DNA from 2 places in the Cobetia sp. 29-18-1 genome. Region 2 is predicted to be linked to the other one. Evidence: predicted binding sites of a transcription regulator. Region 2 holds the regulator's gene; the other holds the start of a gene.
What was found. The regulator LexA, encoded in region 2, represses DNA repair genes until DNA is damaged. The targets are predictions, from matches to a motif close to TACTGTNTANNTANACAGTA.
Positions count from the first base shown of each region.

Region 1: the regulator LexA is predicted to act here: its motif matches at 2,427-2,446, upstream of recA (recombinase RecA).

Region 1 is NZ_JARWKS010000004.1:125,959-133,562, reverse strand. It holds gene alaS (alanine--tRNA ligase) at 1-186, opposite strand, end outside; gene QD208_RS04650 (regulatory protein RecX) at 429-1,013, opposite strand; gene recA (recombinase RecA) at 1,246-2,313, opposite strand; gene QD208_RS04640 (CinA family protein) at 2,529-3,017, opposite strand; gene mutS (DNA mismatch repair protein MutS) at 3,232-5,811, shown strand; gene fdxA (ferredoxin FdxA) at 6,091-6,414, shown strand.
Region 2 is NZ_JARWKS010000007.1:79,079-86,682, forward strand. It holds gene QD208_RS07380 (hypoxanthine-guanine phosphoribosyltransferase) at 1-170, opposite strand, end outside; gene QD208_RS07385 (mechanosensitive ion channel family protein) at 151-1,497, opposite strand; gene nagZ (beta-N-acetylhexosaminidase) at 1,546-2,691, opposite strand; gene QD208_RS07395 (L,D-transpeptidase) at 2,951-3,493, opposite strand; gene QD208_RS07400 (TetR/AcrR family transcriptional regulator) at 3,493-4,170, opposite strand; gene lexA (transcriptional repressor LexA) at 4,737-5,366, shown strand; gene QD208_RS07410 (hypothetical protein) at 5,513-5,752, opposite strand; gene QD208_RS07415 (DUF6586 family protein) at 6,005-6,484, opposite strand; gene topA (type I DNA topoisomerase) at 6,484-7,604, opposite strand, start outside.

The DNA.
Region 1 (7,604 bases), on a different contig from region 2:
AGAGGTCGCACGGCTGTAGCCACGCGGATCACGGCCCAGGAAGACATCCTTGAAGGGCACCATGCCGGCGTTGGTGAACAGCAGGGTCGGGTCGTTGTTCGGCACCAGGGAGCTGGTGGGAACGATGGTATGGCCCTGCTTCTCGAAATAGGTCAGGAAGGCGTTTCTGATTTCTGCGCTTTTCATAGAGGTTCCGTAGCGATGTGCGTAAAGACGCTCCGGGGGTCTTCTGCATGACTTCCGCATGGTTTCTGCATATTCATCCATGTGGGTATGCATGGAGGTGCAATGAAAAGCATGAAAGAAGGCGCCTGCCCCGTGCCGTCGCAAGACGACCTAGTATAACGCCTGTTCGCGCAAGCTAAAGGGGGGGAAATGTCCTGAAGCGCCGGTTTGCGCGTCATGAGAGCCAAACAGTCGCCCGCCAGCTAGCCTTCCTCCCCCTCATCACTCCAGGCGGACTCCATGGCATAGCGCAGCTGCTCATAGTCGAAGCCGCGCTGGAGCAGAAAGCGCTCGCGCCGTGCGCGCTCCTTGTGCCCCTCGCCGGGGCCGGAGAAGCGCCTGGCCAGCGTCTCGCGCGCCAGCTCGAAGAAATCCACCGCCTCGACATGACCGAAGGCATCCGGCGTCGGGTCACTGGCGGCACGCATCACGGCATTGAGCGTCTCGCTATCGATACCACGCTGGCGCAGCTCCTGCTGGATACGCCTCGGCCCCTGCCCGCGCAGCACTCGCGTCCGCAGGAAGCTGGCGGCAAAGCGCTCATCGGATTGCAGGCCCTCCTCGGCCATGCGCTCCAGCACCTCCTCGATCAGCAGCTCGACCTCATCGCGACTCAAGGCCGCCTGTGCGCCCTCCTCGCCAGCGGCTTGCCGCTCTGCCAACTCGTCATCGCTGACCGCCCGCAGGTAGTCACGCTCCTTGAGATAGTCGTGCAGCTCGCGGCGGCTATGTTCGCGGCGCGCCAGACGCGCGATGGCATCATTGCGCGCACGCCGTTGCGGCGTCATCGCGCCTGAGTCGAGCGGTTGATACTCAGGCCCACCCATTTCAGCGCTGTCATCGTGCATGGTCATGCTCCCCGGGGTTGAGCAGAAGGACATCGATGGACGTGAACGCAAGGCGCCCGCCTCCGAGTCATCGGGGCGGGCGCCTTGGGGTCATCTCACCGGGTCGGAAACGACACGGTGCGATGACGCCAGCCTGGCGGCTGGCGCTCTTGCTCTTTCTTCTGGACGAACCTCAGTCGAGATCGATATCCAGGTCGTCTTCACTCTCGGCGGCCGCGGTCTCTTTCGGCTCTTCCTTGGCTTCCGGCGCTGCCAGCAACTGGGCACGGATCTGGGTTTCAATCTCCTCCATGATGGCGGGATTGTCTTCCAGGTACTGGGCGGAATTGGCCTTGCCCTGACCGATCTTGCTGCCCTGATAGCTGTACCAGGCGCCTGACTTGCCGACCAGACCACACTGCACGCCCAGATCGATCACCTCACCGGCGTGATAGATGCCCTTGCCGTAGAGAATCTGGAACTCGGCCTGACGGAACGGCGGCGCGACCTTGTTCTTGACGACCTTGACGCGGGTCTCGTTACCGGTGACTTCATCACCGGACTTCACGGAACCGGTGCGACGGATATCCAGACGCACACTGGAGTAGAACTTCAGTGCGTTACCGCCAGTCGTGGTTTCGGGGCTACCGAACATCACGCCGATCTTCATGCGGATCTGGTTGATGAACACCACCATGCAGTTGGCGTTCTTGATGTGACCGGTCACCTTGCGCAGCGCCTGGGACATCAGACGCGCCTGCAGGCCGACGTGGGAGTCGCCCATCTCGCCTTCGATCTCGGCACGCGGCGTCAGTGCCGCCACGGAGTCGACGATGATGACGTCAACGCCGCCGGAGCGTACCAGCATGTCGACGATCTCGAGCGCCTGCTCACCGGTGTCCGGCTGGGAGACCAGCATCTCGTCCAGATTGACGCCCAGCTTCTCGGCGTAGGACGGATCCAGTGCGTGCTCGGCATCGATGAAGGCACAGACCTTGCCCTGCTTCTGCGCCTGGGCGATGACCGAGAGGGTCAGTGTCGTCTTGCCCGAGGATTCCGGGCCATAGATCTCGACCACGCGCCCGAAGGGCAGGCCGCCGATGCCGAGTGCGATATCCAGCCCCAGAGAACCGGTGGAAACCGACGGGATGGCCACACGCGGGGCATCGCCCATGCGCATGACGGCGCCCTTGCCGAACTGGCGCTCGATCTGGGACAGCGCCGCGTTCAGCGCCTTGGTACGATTGTCGTCCTTTGCCATGTGGCCTCCTGTCGAACGGCGGAGCCACACGGGCTGCCACCTGGAATAGAGAATTCTATCACTGAGAGCTGAGCAGACACCGTCAGACTAGCGGCTGAGGTGTCGTGGCAAAACCCTGTATACATGGACAGTATAATGCCGCAAGTTGCGTCACTCTGCCAGTCCGGTGATGCGCTTTTTCAGGCAGCACCCTCAACGCGGGGCTTGCATCGGGCTCATGCGTCTTCGGTGCCGATCTGCAAGGCCTCCACGCGCTCGATCAAGCCCTGCAATGCCTCCCGCACCGCGGCGTCGCGCACGGCCTGCCGGTCGCCGGGAAAGTGACAGCAGCGTGCCTGCTGGCGCGCCTCGCTCCCCCACGCCAGCCATACGGTGCCGACGGGCTTCTCGTCACTTCCCCCGCCGGGGCCGGCCACACCGCTGATCGCCACCCCCAGCTCAGCGCCACTTTCGCGACAGGCGCCCCGCACCATCTCGCACACGACCGCCTCTGAGACGGCACCGAATGTTTCAAGCGATGTCTCACTGACCCCCAGCAGGCGCTGCTTGGTGGCATTGGAATAGGTCACGTAGCCCGCATCGAAATAGCTGGAGCTACCGGCAATCGCCGTGATCGCCGCACTCACCCCGCCCCCGGTGCACGACTCGGCGGTGGTGATGCGCACGCCGCGCGCGACTGCCAACGCCTGCAACTGCTCAGCCAGGGCATTCGCGCACGCAGCCTCGGGGGTCGTACCAGTCAATCGGCTCACGAACTTTCTCCTTGTGGAGGTCATCGGGTGAAAAGGGCAGCGAGCATGAGACATCACAGGCATTGGAGCCGGCCGCGCCAGTCCGTAGAATATCGCGCATCCCGCATGCCGTGCTCTCGCATGTGTGCTTTTTCCCATTGCAGTGCAGTCAAGGAAGTCCATGGCCATGGCCAAGAACAGCGCGCCCCAGATGACGCCGATGATGACGCAGTACATGAAGATCAAACGCGAGCACCCCGGCGTGCTGCTGTTCTATCGCATGGGCGACTTCTATGAACTGTTTCATGAGGACGCCAAGCGCGCAGCACAACTGCTCGATATCACGCTGACGGCGCGCGGCAGCTCCGGCGGTTCCCCGATCCCCATGGCAGGGGTGCCCTACCACAGCGCCGAAGGCTATCTGGCACGCCTGGTCAAGATGGGCGAATCGGTAGCCATCTGTGAGCAGATCGGTGACCCGGCGACCAGCAAGGGGCCTGTCGAGCGCAAGGTGGTACGTATCGTCACCCCGGGAACGCTGCATGATGAGGCGCTGCTGGATGCCAGCCGCGACAACCTGCTGGTGGCGCTGCATCGTGATGGCGAGACCTGGGGCCTGGCCGCTCTCGAGCTCTCCTCCGGTCGCTTCAGCGTGCTCGAGGTCAATGGTGATGACGAGCTGCTGGCCGAGATCCAGCGTCTGTCGCCTGCCGAAGTCATGGTCGGCGAAAGCCGTACCCTCCCCGCCAGCCTGGCCTCGCGCCCGGGCCTGACCCGCCAGAGCGATTGGCACTTCGATCACGAGACTGCCTTGCGCCTGCTGTGCGATCAGTTCGGCGTCCAGGACCTCAACGGCTTCGGCTGCAGCCACCTGACGCGCGCCGTCACGGCAGCCGGTGCCCTGCTCGACTACGCTCGCGACACCCAGCGTACCGGCCTGCCCCACGTGACCGCGCTGGCCGTCGAGAGCCGCGATGACTCGGTGGTGATCGATGCCGCCAGCCGTCGCAACCTCGAGATCGACACCAACCTGGGCGGCACCAGCGACAACACGCTGGCCAGCGTGCTGGACGTCACCGCGACCGCGATGGGTTCACGCCTGCTCAAGCGCTGGCTCAACCGCCCGCTGCGCGATCAGCTCCAGATCGGCCAGCGTCAGGCGGCGGTGCAACGTCTGCTGGATGGCGACTACCCCTTCGAGCTGCAAGGCCTGCTCAAGCGCATCGGCGATGTGGAGCGTATCCTCGCCCGTGTCGCGCTGCGCAGCGCACGCCCCCGTGACATGGCACGCCTGCGCGATGGCCTCAACACTCTGCCCGAGCTGCGCGCCGTGCTCGCCAGCGTCGAAAAAGGCAGCGCCATCGATGACCTGCGCGATGCCATCCGCCTGTTCCCGGCACTTTCCGCGATGCTCAGCGAGGCGCTGGTCGAGAATCCGCCGGTGGTGCTGCGCGATGGTGGCGTGATCGCCGATGGCTACGACGATGAGCTGGACGAGTATCGCGGCCTGTCCGAGAACGCCGGCCAGTATCTGGTCGCACTCGAGACCCGCGAGCGCGAGCGCACCGGCCTGAGCAACCTCAAGGTCGGCTACAACCGCGTGCATGGCTACTTCATCGAGCTGCCGCGCTCGCAATCGGCCGAGGCCCCGCCGGAATACATCCGTCGCCAGACCCTCAAGAATGCCGAGCGCTTCATCATCCCCGAGCTCAAGGAGTTCGAGGACAAGGCGCTGTCTGCCAAGTCCAAGTCACTGGCGCGCGAGAAGCTGCTGTACGAGCACCTGCTGGATGACCTGAATACCGAACTGGATGGCCTGCAGCAGACGGCCCGCGCACTGGCGTCACTGGATGTGCTGACCGCCTTCGCCGATCGCGCTGCCTCGCTCGATTTCGTGCGCCCCGAACTCAGCGAGACCCCGGGCATCGATATCGAAGGCGGACGCCACCCGGTGGTCGAGCATGTCAGCGATCATCCCTTCGTTCCCAACGATGTGCGCTTCGATGATGCGCGGCGCATGCTGGTGATCACCGGCCCCAACATGGGCGGTAAATCCACCTACATGCGCCAGACGGCACTGATCGCTCTGCTCGCGCATACCGGCAGCTTCGTGCCGGCGTCGCGCGCCTGCATCGGCCCGCTGGACCGCATCTTCACGCGCATCGGCTCCTCGGATGACCTGGCCGGCGGCCGCTCGACCTTCATGGTCGAGATGACCGAGACCGCCAGCATCCTGCATAACGCCACTGATGAGAGCCTGGTGTTGATGGATGAAATCGGCCGCGGCACCTCGACCTTCGATGGCCTGTCACTGGCATGGGCCAGCGCCGAGCATCTGGCGCGCACGCGTGCCTTCACCCTGTTCGCGACCCATTACTTCGAGATGACGGCGCTGCCCGAGCATGCCGATGCCGTCGCCAACGTGCACCTGACGGCCGCTGAGCACGGCGATGGCATCGTCTTCATGCACCGTGTCGAGGAAGGCCCTGCCAGCCAGAGCTATGGCCTGCAGGTGGCCCAGCTGGCCGGGGTGCCGCAGAGCGTCATCCTGCGCGCGCGCGAGAAGCTGACCAGCCTGGAGCAGCAGGAAGTCGATCGTCCGCAGGTGGCGCGCGAGGATGCGCTGGGCCAGCCGGTACCGCAGCAGAATGACCTGTTCGCGGCACCGCCGCATCCGGTTGTCGAGGCCCTCAATGGCCTAGACCCGGATGATCTGAGCCCCAAGCGAGCGCTGGAGCTGATCTACGAATGGCACCGTCAGCGCTGAGCGCCGTCACACCGAGCCAGCGTTGGCGTGCCCGGCCCGAGAATGAGTGGCAAGGCCCGAGAATGCGCGGCAAGGCTCGACAGCAACCTTCGGGCATAGCACCATTCCAAAACGATCCGCCCCTGCTGATTGCGGGGGCGGCAGAGCGCCACTAGAATAACGCCTTATAACATCTGCGCCGCTTATAACCTGAAGACCATGATGTCGCCGAGATGACACATGGTGGGCGCCTGGACCACGACCTACGAGAGAGACGCCAATCCGCGTCAGGAGACCTGCATGGCATTCATCGTCACCGAGAACTGCATTCGCTGCAAATACACCGACTGCGTGGAAGTCTGCCCGGTGGATTGCTTCTACGAAGGCCCGAACTTCCTGGTGATCAACCCGGATGAGTGCATTGACTGCGCGCTGTGTGAGCCGGAATGCCCCGCCGAAGCCATCTTCTCCGAAGATGAAGTGCCGGAGAACCAGAAGGAATTCATCGAGCTGAATGCCGATCTGGCCGAAGTCTGGCCGAACATCAGCGAGAAGAAGGACGCCATGGAAGACGCCGAGAAGTGGGATGGTGTCGATGGCAAGCTTGAGTATCTGGAGCAGTAAGCCCCTCAAGCAACCCGCATCTCACGTGGCAAGCGGCTTGCCCGCCCTGACCGGGCAAGCCCGGGTCTCACGACAGAAACGGCAGCGATTCCCTCGGGAGCCGCTGCCGTTTCTGTCTCTGATGCTTGAAGTCGGTGCCTGAAGTCGGAGACTCAAGCTCATGTCAGGAGCTCAGCCCCCTGACATCCGGGCATAAAAAAGGGCGACCCCGTAAGGTCGCCCGCTCCAAGCGTGTCCCTGTCGATCCATCCTGGATCGCACTCCTGAGTGCTGTCCCTGCCCTTCACGACATCCTGTCATTCGGGGCGCACCGTCACGCGTGGCGGGCATTGCAGCACTGCTCGCGCAGCTGTCCCACCGCAATGCCCGTTAGTGCAGATATTTGCCTGTCCTGCTGTCCTGCCCATGCATTGCCCGGCGTCCTGCCTGTACCGCTCCCTGCCTGTGCAGCTGACAGCCTCACGACATTCCTTGTCCGACCATCCTTGTCGTGGCTTCCTGCCACTTGATGCTGCCGCTTTCTGCCCCATCATTCCTGACGCGGATGATGTCCCGTCATCCGTCACTTCCTGTGAAGGGCAAGCTTCCTGACTGCATATCAGAGCCTGGGGCTCTTCGACACTCCGTGTCGTTATCGTGCTTCCTGCCTGTGTGGCGCTTCCCATCGCCGACGGATCATCCTGATCCTGACACACTCCGGTGTCATGCCCGCTATCCTTGCTTCCCTAGCATTTCTCGCCTGACTCCTTCAAGCGAAGATATGCAGCTCTCTGCTACCGACGTCCATGTCAGGTCCTTTTCCGCCGAGCGTCCTGCTCAGCGGGGCGAAACGTCCTGTCTCGCCATCAAGTCTTTTCTGATCATCCCGTTGGCATCCTGCCGAGACTGCGGTGTCCCGCCGCACCCTCACGTCCATGCAGCCATTCTGGGCAGCATTCGCCGGCGAGGCAACTAGCCAAACCGCTTAACCCGCTATATCTGAACAGGCCGTCAAAGAAAATATCATCAATAAAATCAAATAGATATTGAAGAACATACGTTCATGTCCGCAGGCGACTCGCAGCCAGTGTCTCGATTGTCCTGCGGGATTTGTAAGAGATGGCTTACACGAAATCAGTGCCTGAAAACGGCCTGTTTCCTGCATCCCCCTCAAACGCACTCAATCATCGCCTGCAATGCACAACGGGGCC
Region 2 (7,604 bases):
ACGCAATAGAAGATCGGCATGCGATCGCCGAGGCGTTCCGTCAGCTCAACGGCCATGCGGTCGAGTGCCACTTCAAGGTCAGCTTGCGGGATCAGGCAATCGGCATTGTCCATCACCTCACGCATTTCGTCATGCAGGGCGGTGAGGGTCTCAGGCGTCGGAGTCAGCATCGGGAGTTTCCTGGGTGTCACTGGCCTCATCTCCACGCCGGACGGGCGCAGAGGAGGATGTAGCAGCGGCGGTTGAATCAGAACGGCGGCGGGACCCGCGCGTCTGCGTGTCTGATGACGCCGCGGCATTCTCAGCCTCGGCGTCGTGTTCATGGTGGCGTCCTTCGAAGGGCAGTACATCGGCAAAATGCAGACGCTGACCCGGCAGCGCCACCTGGGCATCATGCTCACGGATGATGTCGTGCACCTTGAGCAGGACATCCTGCTTGATCGCGTGGTACTTCACCCAGTCGGTGGTGCGCGTGAAGACATAGACGAAGAAGTTCAGCGAATGCTCACCATAGGTGGTGAAGTTCACGATCTGGGTGCGCGTCTGGTCGATCTCGTCATGGCCTTCCAGCATCTCGCGTACCGCGGCAACGATGGGGCCGACCTGGGCGGCATCCTCATAGCGCAGCCCCACGGTCTCGAAGATGCGGCGATTGTACATGCGCGACGGATTCTCCACCGAGATGCTGGTGAAGATGGCGTTCGGCACGTAGAGGGGCCGCATGTCGAAGGTGCGGATGCGCGTCAGGCGCCAACCGATATCCTCGACGGTGCCCTCGATCTCGCGGTCCGGTGAGCGGATCCAGTCGCCGACCTTGAAGGGCCGGTCGAGATGGATCATCAGGGCGCCGAAGAAGTTGGCCAGCAGATCCCGCGCCGCAAAGCCGACCGCGATACCGCCGACACCCCCGAAGGCCAGCACCCCGGACAACGAGACGCCGAGATTCTGCAGGATGGCCAGCCCCACCAGCACGACCACGACCGCCCGCAGCAGCTTGCTGATCGCCGAGGCCGTGGTGGCATCCATCGCGTTGACGTTGGTGCCGGGCGGCGGCATGGTGCGCAGCGCCTCGAAGCGCTTGACCATGCGAATCAACGCCCAGGCCAGCGCCAGCAGGGTCACGATCTGGCGCGCCGTGCCCAGGTACTTCTCGGCCCCGCCGAGGCTGAACTGGCCGGCGATGATGCCGAGCGCCAGCAACACCCCCATGCTGTAGAGCCAGAATGACAAGGGATGACGCAGGCCATGCACCAGGGCGTCATCCCACAGGTTGCGGCTCTTCTCGGCATGCGTCGCCAGGCGGCTGAGCACCACCCGCTCGATGAGGTGCAGCAACAGCACCGCCAGCAGTAGCAGAGCGAGATTGATGCCCCACAGCGGCAGACCAAAGGTCTGCTCGACCCATTGGCGCAGCGGCTCGACCCATTGATTGATCATCTCTTCGGCAGGCGCTGCCAGCTTGTCGGCAGCAGCCTCGGTGGCGGATTGCTCAGCCATGGGAATTCCTTGCCAGTCTTCGACTCGAAAAAGGCACCGCGTGCCTGATTATTGCGCGCTACCGGACTCAGAGACCGACCGTGCGTCAGACGCGTCAGCGGCGCCTAGCGTGCCCGAGGGCATGGCAGCCTGCTGTGATGCCTGACTGGCCGCCATCGATTCGAGCCGCGCGTGGGTGCGCCGCCAGCGTGCCAGCCCCACCAGACCATCCAGCGTCGGGCGAGCTCGCGCATAGCGCAGACGCGCCTGGCGCTTGCCACGGTGGCGCTGCTCATCGTCATCGAGGCTGTCGAGCACTTCGCGCGCGGCGGCCGGGTCATTGCAGACCAGCGCCATGTCGCAGCCGGCGTCCAGCGCCAGGCGTGCACGCTCTGCCGGGCCACCTTCCGCGACGGCCGCCGCCATGCCGAGATCATCGGAGAAGATGGCGCCCTTGAAGCCGAACTCTTCGCGCAGCAGGCCCAACCAGCTGGGTGAGAAGCCCGCGGGACGTGCATCGAAATCCGGATAGATCACATGCGCCGGCATCACGCCACCCAGGCGCTCGGCGAGGGCCGCGAAGGGCTTGAGGTCATGTTCGCGCAGCTCGCGGAACGGCCGCGGGTCGACCACGCGCTCCAGATGGGTATCTGCCGAGATGCCACCATGCCCCGGGTAGTGCTTGCCGACGGCGGACATGCCCGCCTCCTGCAGCCCGTCGATGAAGGCGCCGCCCACCGCGATGACGTCTTCCGGCGTGGCGCCGAAGCTGCGATCGCCAATGATGGTCGAGCCCGCCACATCGATATCCAGTACCGGCGCAAAGGTGATATCACAGCCGATGGCTGCCATTTCCATGCCCAGCAGCCAGCCGGCATCGCGTGCCAGACCCAGGCCTGCGGCCTGGGCGTCTTCGCCGCAGCCATCACAGTCACGCCCGAGACAGCACTGCGCCAGGCTGCGCATCGATGGCAGGCGTGTCACGCCCTCGCGCAGACGCTGGACGCGCCCGCCTTCCTGATCGATGGCGATCAGCAGGTGGGGATTGACGCTGCGAATCTCGCGGCTCAGTTCCAACACCTGCTCGGGAGAAGCGCAGTTGCGCGCAAACAGGATGACGCCCCCGACGGCAGGGCGTGCCAGCAGTTCACGTTCGTCGCGGGCGAGGGTCAGCCCCGCAACATCGACCATTACGGAGCCCAGTGGCTGTGTCATGTCATCCTTCCTGTCCATGGCCTGCGGCAGTGATGTCCCGTGAAGAGAGGAGCCACGACCGCCAGGACTTCATGTCTTTTACGGGGCTCGGCAGCCTGGAAGAAACGTGATGAATCAGGCTGCCAGCGCGAGGAAAGGCGCAATTCTAGCCGACTGAACCCCTATCGAACAGTCGCGGCCAGCTGCGCCCCGGCAAGGGGCTGTCACGCAGATTCCGGTGACAGCTCATGGAGGGTATCAGACTCGGGCACCAGCGCCTTCAGGCATGCAGCAGTACCGGGGTGCCGGGCACAGCCTCGGCAAAGAGTCGCAGCAGGTCGTCATCACGCAAGCGAATGCAGCCGTGGGACGCCGCTACCCCCATGGGCTCCGTGCTGGGCGTGCCATGAAAATAGATGTAGCGGCGCAGACTATCGACCCGCTCGCTGCGGGCATTGCGACCACGATTGACGCCGGGCTCGCGGCCGCTGAGCCACAGAATGCGCGTCAGGATCCAGTCACGCTCAGGATGCTCCGCGGCAAGCTCGGGCGTGAACACCTCGCCCGTGAAGCGCCGTCCGCGATAGACGGCGCCACGCGGATTGCCCGCCCCGATGGCGGCTCGAATCACATGCCAGCCGGTTGGCGTGCAACCGCTGCCGTCGAGCTCGCCAATACCGTTGAGGCCGCTGGAGATCGCGCAGGCGTGCACCAGCGCCTCAGGGTCAGCCGCGGGGGGCGGCGCATCACGACTGCCACTCGGCGCGTCATTGCGTATCTCAAGGCTTTGGCGCGAGAGGTCCACCGCTACCCAGCAGGCCATCAGCTGGCCGCCTGGGTGACCGCCTCACCATCTCCGAGCGAGGCCGGCAACGGCGCTGCCATCGCCGCGACCACCACCGGACGCATGTGCTGGATCAGCTCACGCACCGTGGTGTGATGGCCGTACTCGGCTTCCTCGATATCGCGCAGCGCATCCAGGCCCGAGAAGGTGAAAATCACGCTGCCGAGCATGAAGTGCAGGCGCCAGAAGCGCTCGTTGTCCGGCAGATCAGGCGTCGCCAGCTTCAGAAGCTCGGCGAAGCGGCTGAAGACCGTGCCGTAATGCTCGCGGATATAGCGTCGCATGTGGCCCTGCCCCTGGGTATAGGCCAGCCCGAGCAGGCGCATGAAGGTACGCAGGCTGTTGCGCTCGGCCGGCACCTCCAGCACGGTACGCGCCATCACCTCCAGCAGGACCTCCAGCGGCACCTGACGCCCGGCGTATTGCTGCTCGACGCTGTCGAGTGCCGCGTGGAAGCGCTCACTGAACGGGTCGAGATAGCGTGCGAAGACCGCCTGGATCAGCGATTTCTTGGAGCCGAAGTGGTAGTTCACCGCCGCCAGATTGACCTTGGCCTTGCTGGTGATGTTACGCAGTGAGGTCTCGGCGAAGCCGCGCTCGGCGAACAGCACCTCGGCAGTATCGAGGATGCGGGTAACGGTATCGGTCTGGGCCATGGGCGGAACCCTTGTCAGGTAGAAAAGAACTGGAGTCGTAGGTCACGGCGCAAGCCCCGCGCGGCGACTCTCTCATGAGGTGGTGCATGTTCACCGCAAGGCACGTTCGATCACGGCACCCGTGAGCACCGCCATCGACGAACATTCGTTTGAAACACTTTGATTCTAGCGCGCCATGCCATGACTGACAATTCTCTCGCGTTTCAAACGCCAGAGGTTTAGCCAAGCCTGATATTCCCTCAACGCTGACCGTGCCGATTCAAGGGCTCGCCTAGCTGGGTGACTGACCACCCCGCCAGCGCCAGGCCGGGTTCACTTCCAGACATTCACCACCAGACATTCACCTCCAGGCATTCACTTCCAGACATTCCCATCAAGAAAGAATGCCTCGGATATCAGCACGAAAAGTCGCCAGACAGCGATATCTCGGCGACTACCTGCCCTTTGAGGCCACCACGCAAGCCACGATGCCTTGCATGACCGCCATGACTGGATACAATGACAGTTGTATGGATGCACACCCCGTGCCGTCAGCTCAAGATGCCGCCCAGGCCAAAGGCAATGCCATGACCCAGCCGCTTACTCCGCGCCAGCAGGATGTCTTCGACTTCATCATCAAGACCATCAAGTCCTCTGGCTACCCGCCGACGCGGGCCGAAATCGCCCAGGCGCTGGGCTTCCGCTCACCGAATGCTGCCGAGGAGCATCTGCGTGCCCTCAAGCGCAAGGGCGCCATCGAGATGGTGCCGGGCACCTCTCGCGGCATTCGCGTGCCGTCGCTGGCTGACGTCGACGACAGCGCCAACGATGGCCTGCCGGTGATCGGGGAAGTGGCCGCCGGCAGTCCGATTCTTGCCAGCGAGCATATCGACCGTCACTGCCCGCTGCCGAGCGACTACTTCTCGCCGGCTGCCGACTACCTGTTGCGCGTGCGCGGCGTGTCGATGAAGGACGTGGGAATTCTGGAAGGCGACCTGCTGGCCGTGCACCGCACCAGCAGCGTGCGTGACGGACAGATCGTAGTGGCACGTCTGGGGGATGAGGTCACCGTCAAGCGCTTCCGCCGTGACGGGCACTACGTGTGGCTGGAAGCCGAGAACGAGGACTTCTCGCCGATCAAGGTCGACCTGCGCACGGACAGCCTGGAGATCGAAGGTCTCGGGGTGGGCGTCATCCGCGATGGCGGCCTGCACTGAGGCCTTGACCAGCAGCGCTTTGAGCAACGAGCTATGCCCAGCAGCACCTTTCTCGCAGAGCTCTGAGCAACAGAAAAGCCGCACGCATTGCACAAAAAAACCCGCCTCGAGGCGGGTTTTTTTGTGCGCGAAGCGCGAGCGATGAATCAGTGCACGATGCCTTCTGACTGCTCGTCCTCGTCTTCTTCGCCATCCCAGAGGCGAGTCCGGGTGATGGCGTGGTCGATCATCTCACGCGCGACCTCGAAACGATTGTCACGCAGCAGATCGGCGGCCTCGTCCGAAATGCGAATGCTGAGCAGCGGCTCACCTTCGCTTTCCGCGGCGCGCAGAATCACTTCACCATCTTCCATTTGCACAATTTCAAGTACGGCGGGATCGGACACGTCATTCCTCCTGCACGGCATCTCGCGAGATACCGGCGTCGTTGTAATCGTCAGCGCGACGGCTGGCAAGCCCGGCACCGCGTTGCCATCAGCGACGCAGAAAAAAGTACGACCACAGCCAGAGCCATGGTCGTACCGGAGAATGCAGGGCTTGCCACAATGCGATCAGTCTAGCACCCGTGAAGGCGAAACGTCACCCGATTGCCATGCGCCAGTCATCACCAGCGTGCAGCACCAGATCAACGCCTTGACCTACCACTCGACACTCGACTCGCGCAGCTGCGGCAGCAGCGCCTTGAATGCCGTGATGGCGGCACTGAGACGCTCGGCCAGCGAGGCGCTCGAGGCTGCCGCGATGATCAGACCATCACCACGCGAACGCGATTCCTCGCGGCGAGCGACGCCGCCCTCTTCATGCAGGCGGGTCACATCCGCGACCAGCTCAGACAACCAGCTGTCGGAATGCTCCAGCAGGCTGCGCAGCTGCTCGACCTCGGCGATGGGCGTCGGCGGCGACGCCAGGCGCTCGCGCCAGCTACCCTCTGGCCAGCGCGCCGTCACGGCACACTCTTCCAGCAATGACGCCAGCGCCAGCTCCAGCAGGGCGAGCGCGCCCTCTTCACCGGCCATGCGACGCGCCACGGCATGCTCATCGTCGCCAGAGGCTGCTGACTGGGCCAGCAGCAACTCGGCCTGATACAGCAGCTGATTGGTACGGGCACGCTGGCTCATCAGCTCTTGGCTCCCTTGCGCTTGTCCTCGACGACCCAGCGGCCGTTGTCGTAGGTCGCCTTCCAACCGGTCGCCTTGCCTTCCTCATCGGTCATGACGTACTGAGCCTTGACCTTGCGCGAGAAGCGAATCTGCGCCGGACGTCCGTCCGGGTCCTGATCCGGGGCTTCGAGAATGAAGTGATACTTCTCCGGCAGCTCGTCGGCATGCGCCTTGAGCTCCTTGACCAGCGGCGGACGCGTCTCGCGATTCTTGGGGAACTGACTGGCCGCCAGGAACAGGCCACTGGCGCCATCGCGCAGCACGTAGTGGTCCTCGACCTTGACGCAGGCAAGTTCCGGCATCGGAATCGGGTCCATCTTCGGCGGCGCCACCTCACCGGACTTGAGCAGCTTGCGGGTATTCTTGCAATTCTCGTTGGTGCAGCCGAAGTACTTGCCGAAACGCCCGGTCTTGAGCTGCATGTCGGAACCGCACTTGTCGCACTCGATCACCGGGCCATCGTAGCCCTTGATGCGGAACTGACCTTCCTCGACCTCGTGACCGACACAGTCCGGGCTATTGCCGCAGACATGCAGCTTGCGCTGCTCATCGATCAGGTAGCTGTCCATCGCGGTGGCGCAGATCGGGCAGCGACGCTTGGCGCGCAGCGCATCCGTCTCGGCATCTTCACCGGCATCGGCCGCCACGGCTTCATCGCCCGGCAGCAGATCGATGGTGGTCTTGCAGCGCTCCTTGGGCGGCAGGTTGTAGCCGGAACAGCCCAGGAAGACCCCGGTCGAGGCGGTACGAATCTGCATCTCACGCCCACAGGTCGGGCAGGCGATGTCCGTCGGCACCGGCTGGTTGGGACGCATGCCCTCTTCGGACTGGGCGTGGTCCAGCTCGGCCTTGAACTCGGCGTAGAAGGTGTCCAGCAGCTCGCGCCAGTTGCGCCCGCCGTTGGCCACCTCATCGAGATAGTCTTCCATGCGCGCCGTGAAGCCGAAGTCCATCAGGTCCTTGAAGGACTCGCTGAGGCGATCGGTGACGATGTCGCCCAGTTTCTCGGCATAGAAGCGACGGTTTTCCAGCGCCACGTAGCCACGGTCCTGGATGGTGGAGATGATGGCGGCATAGG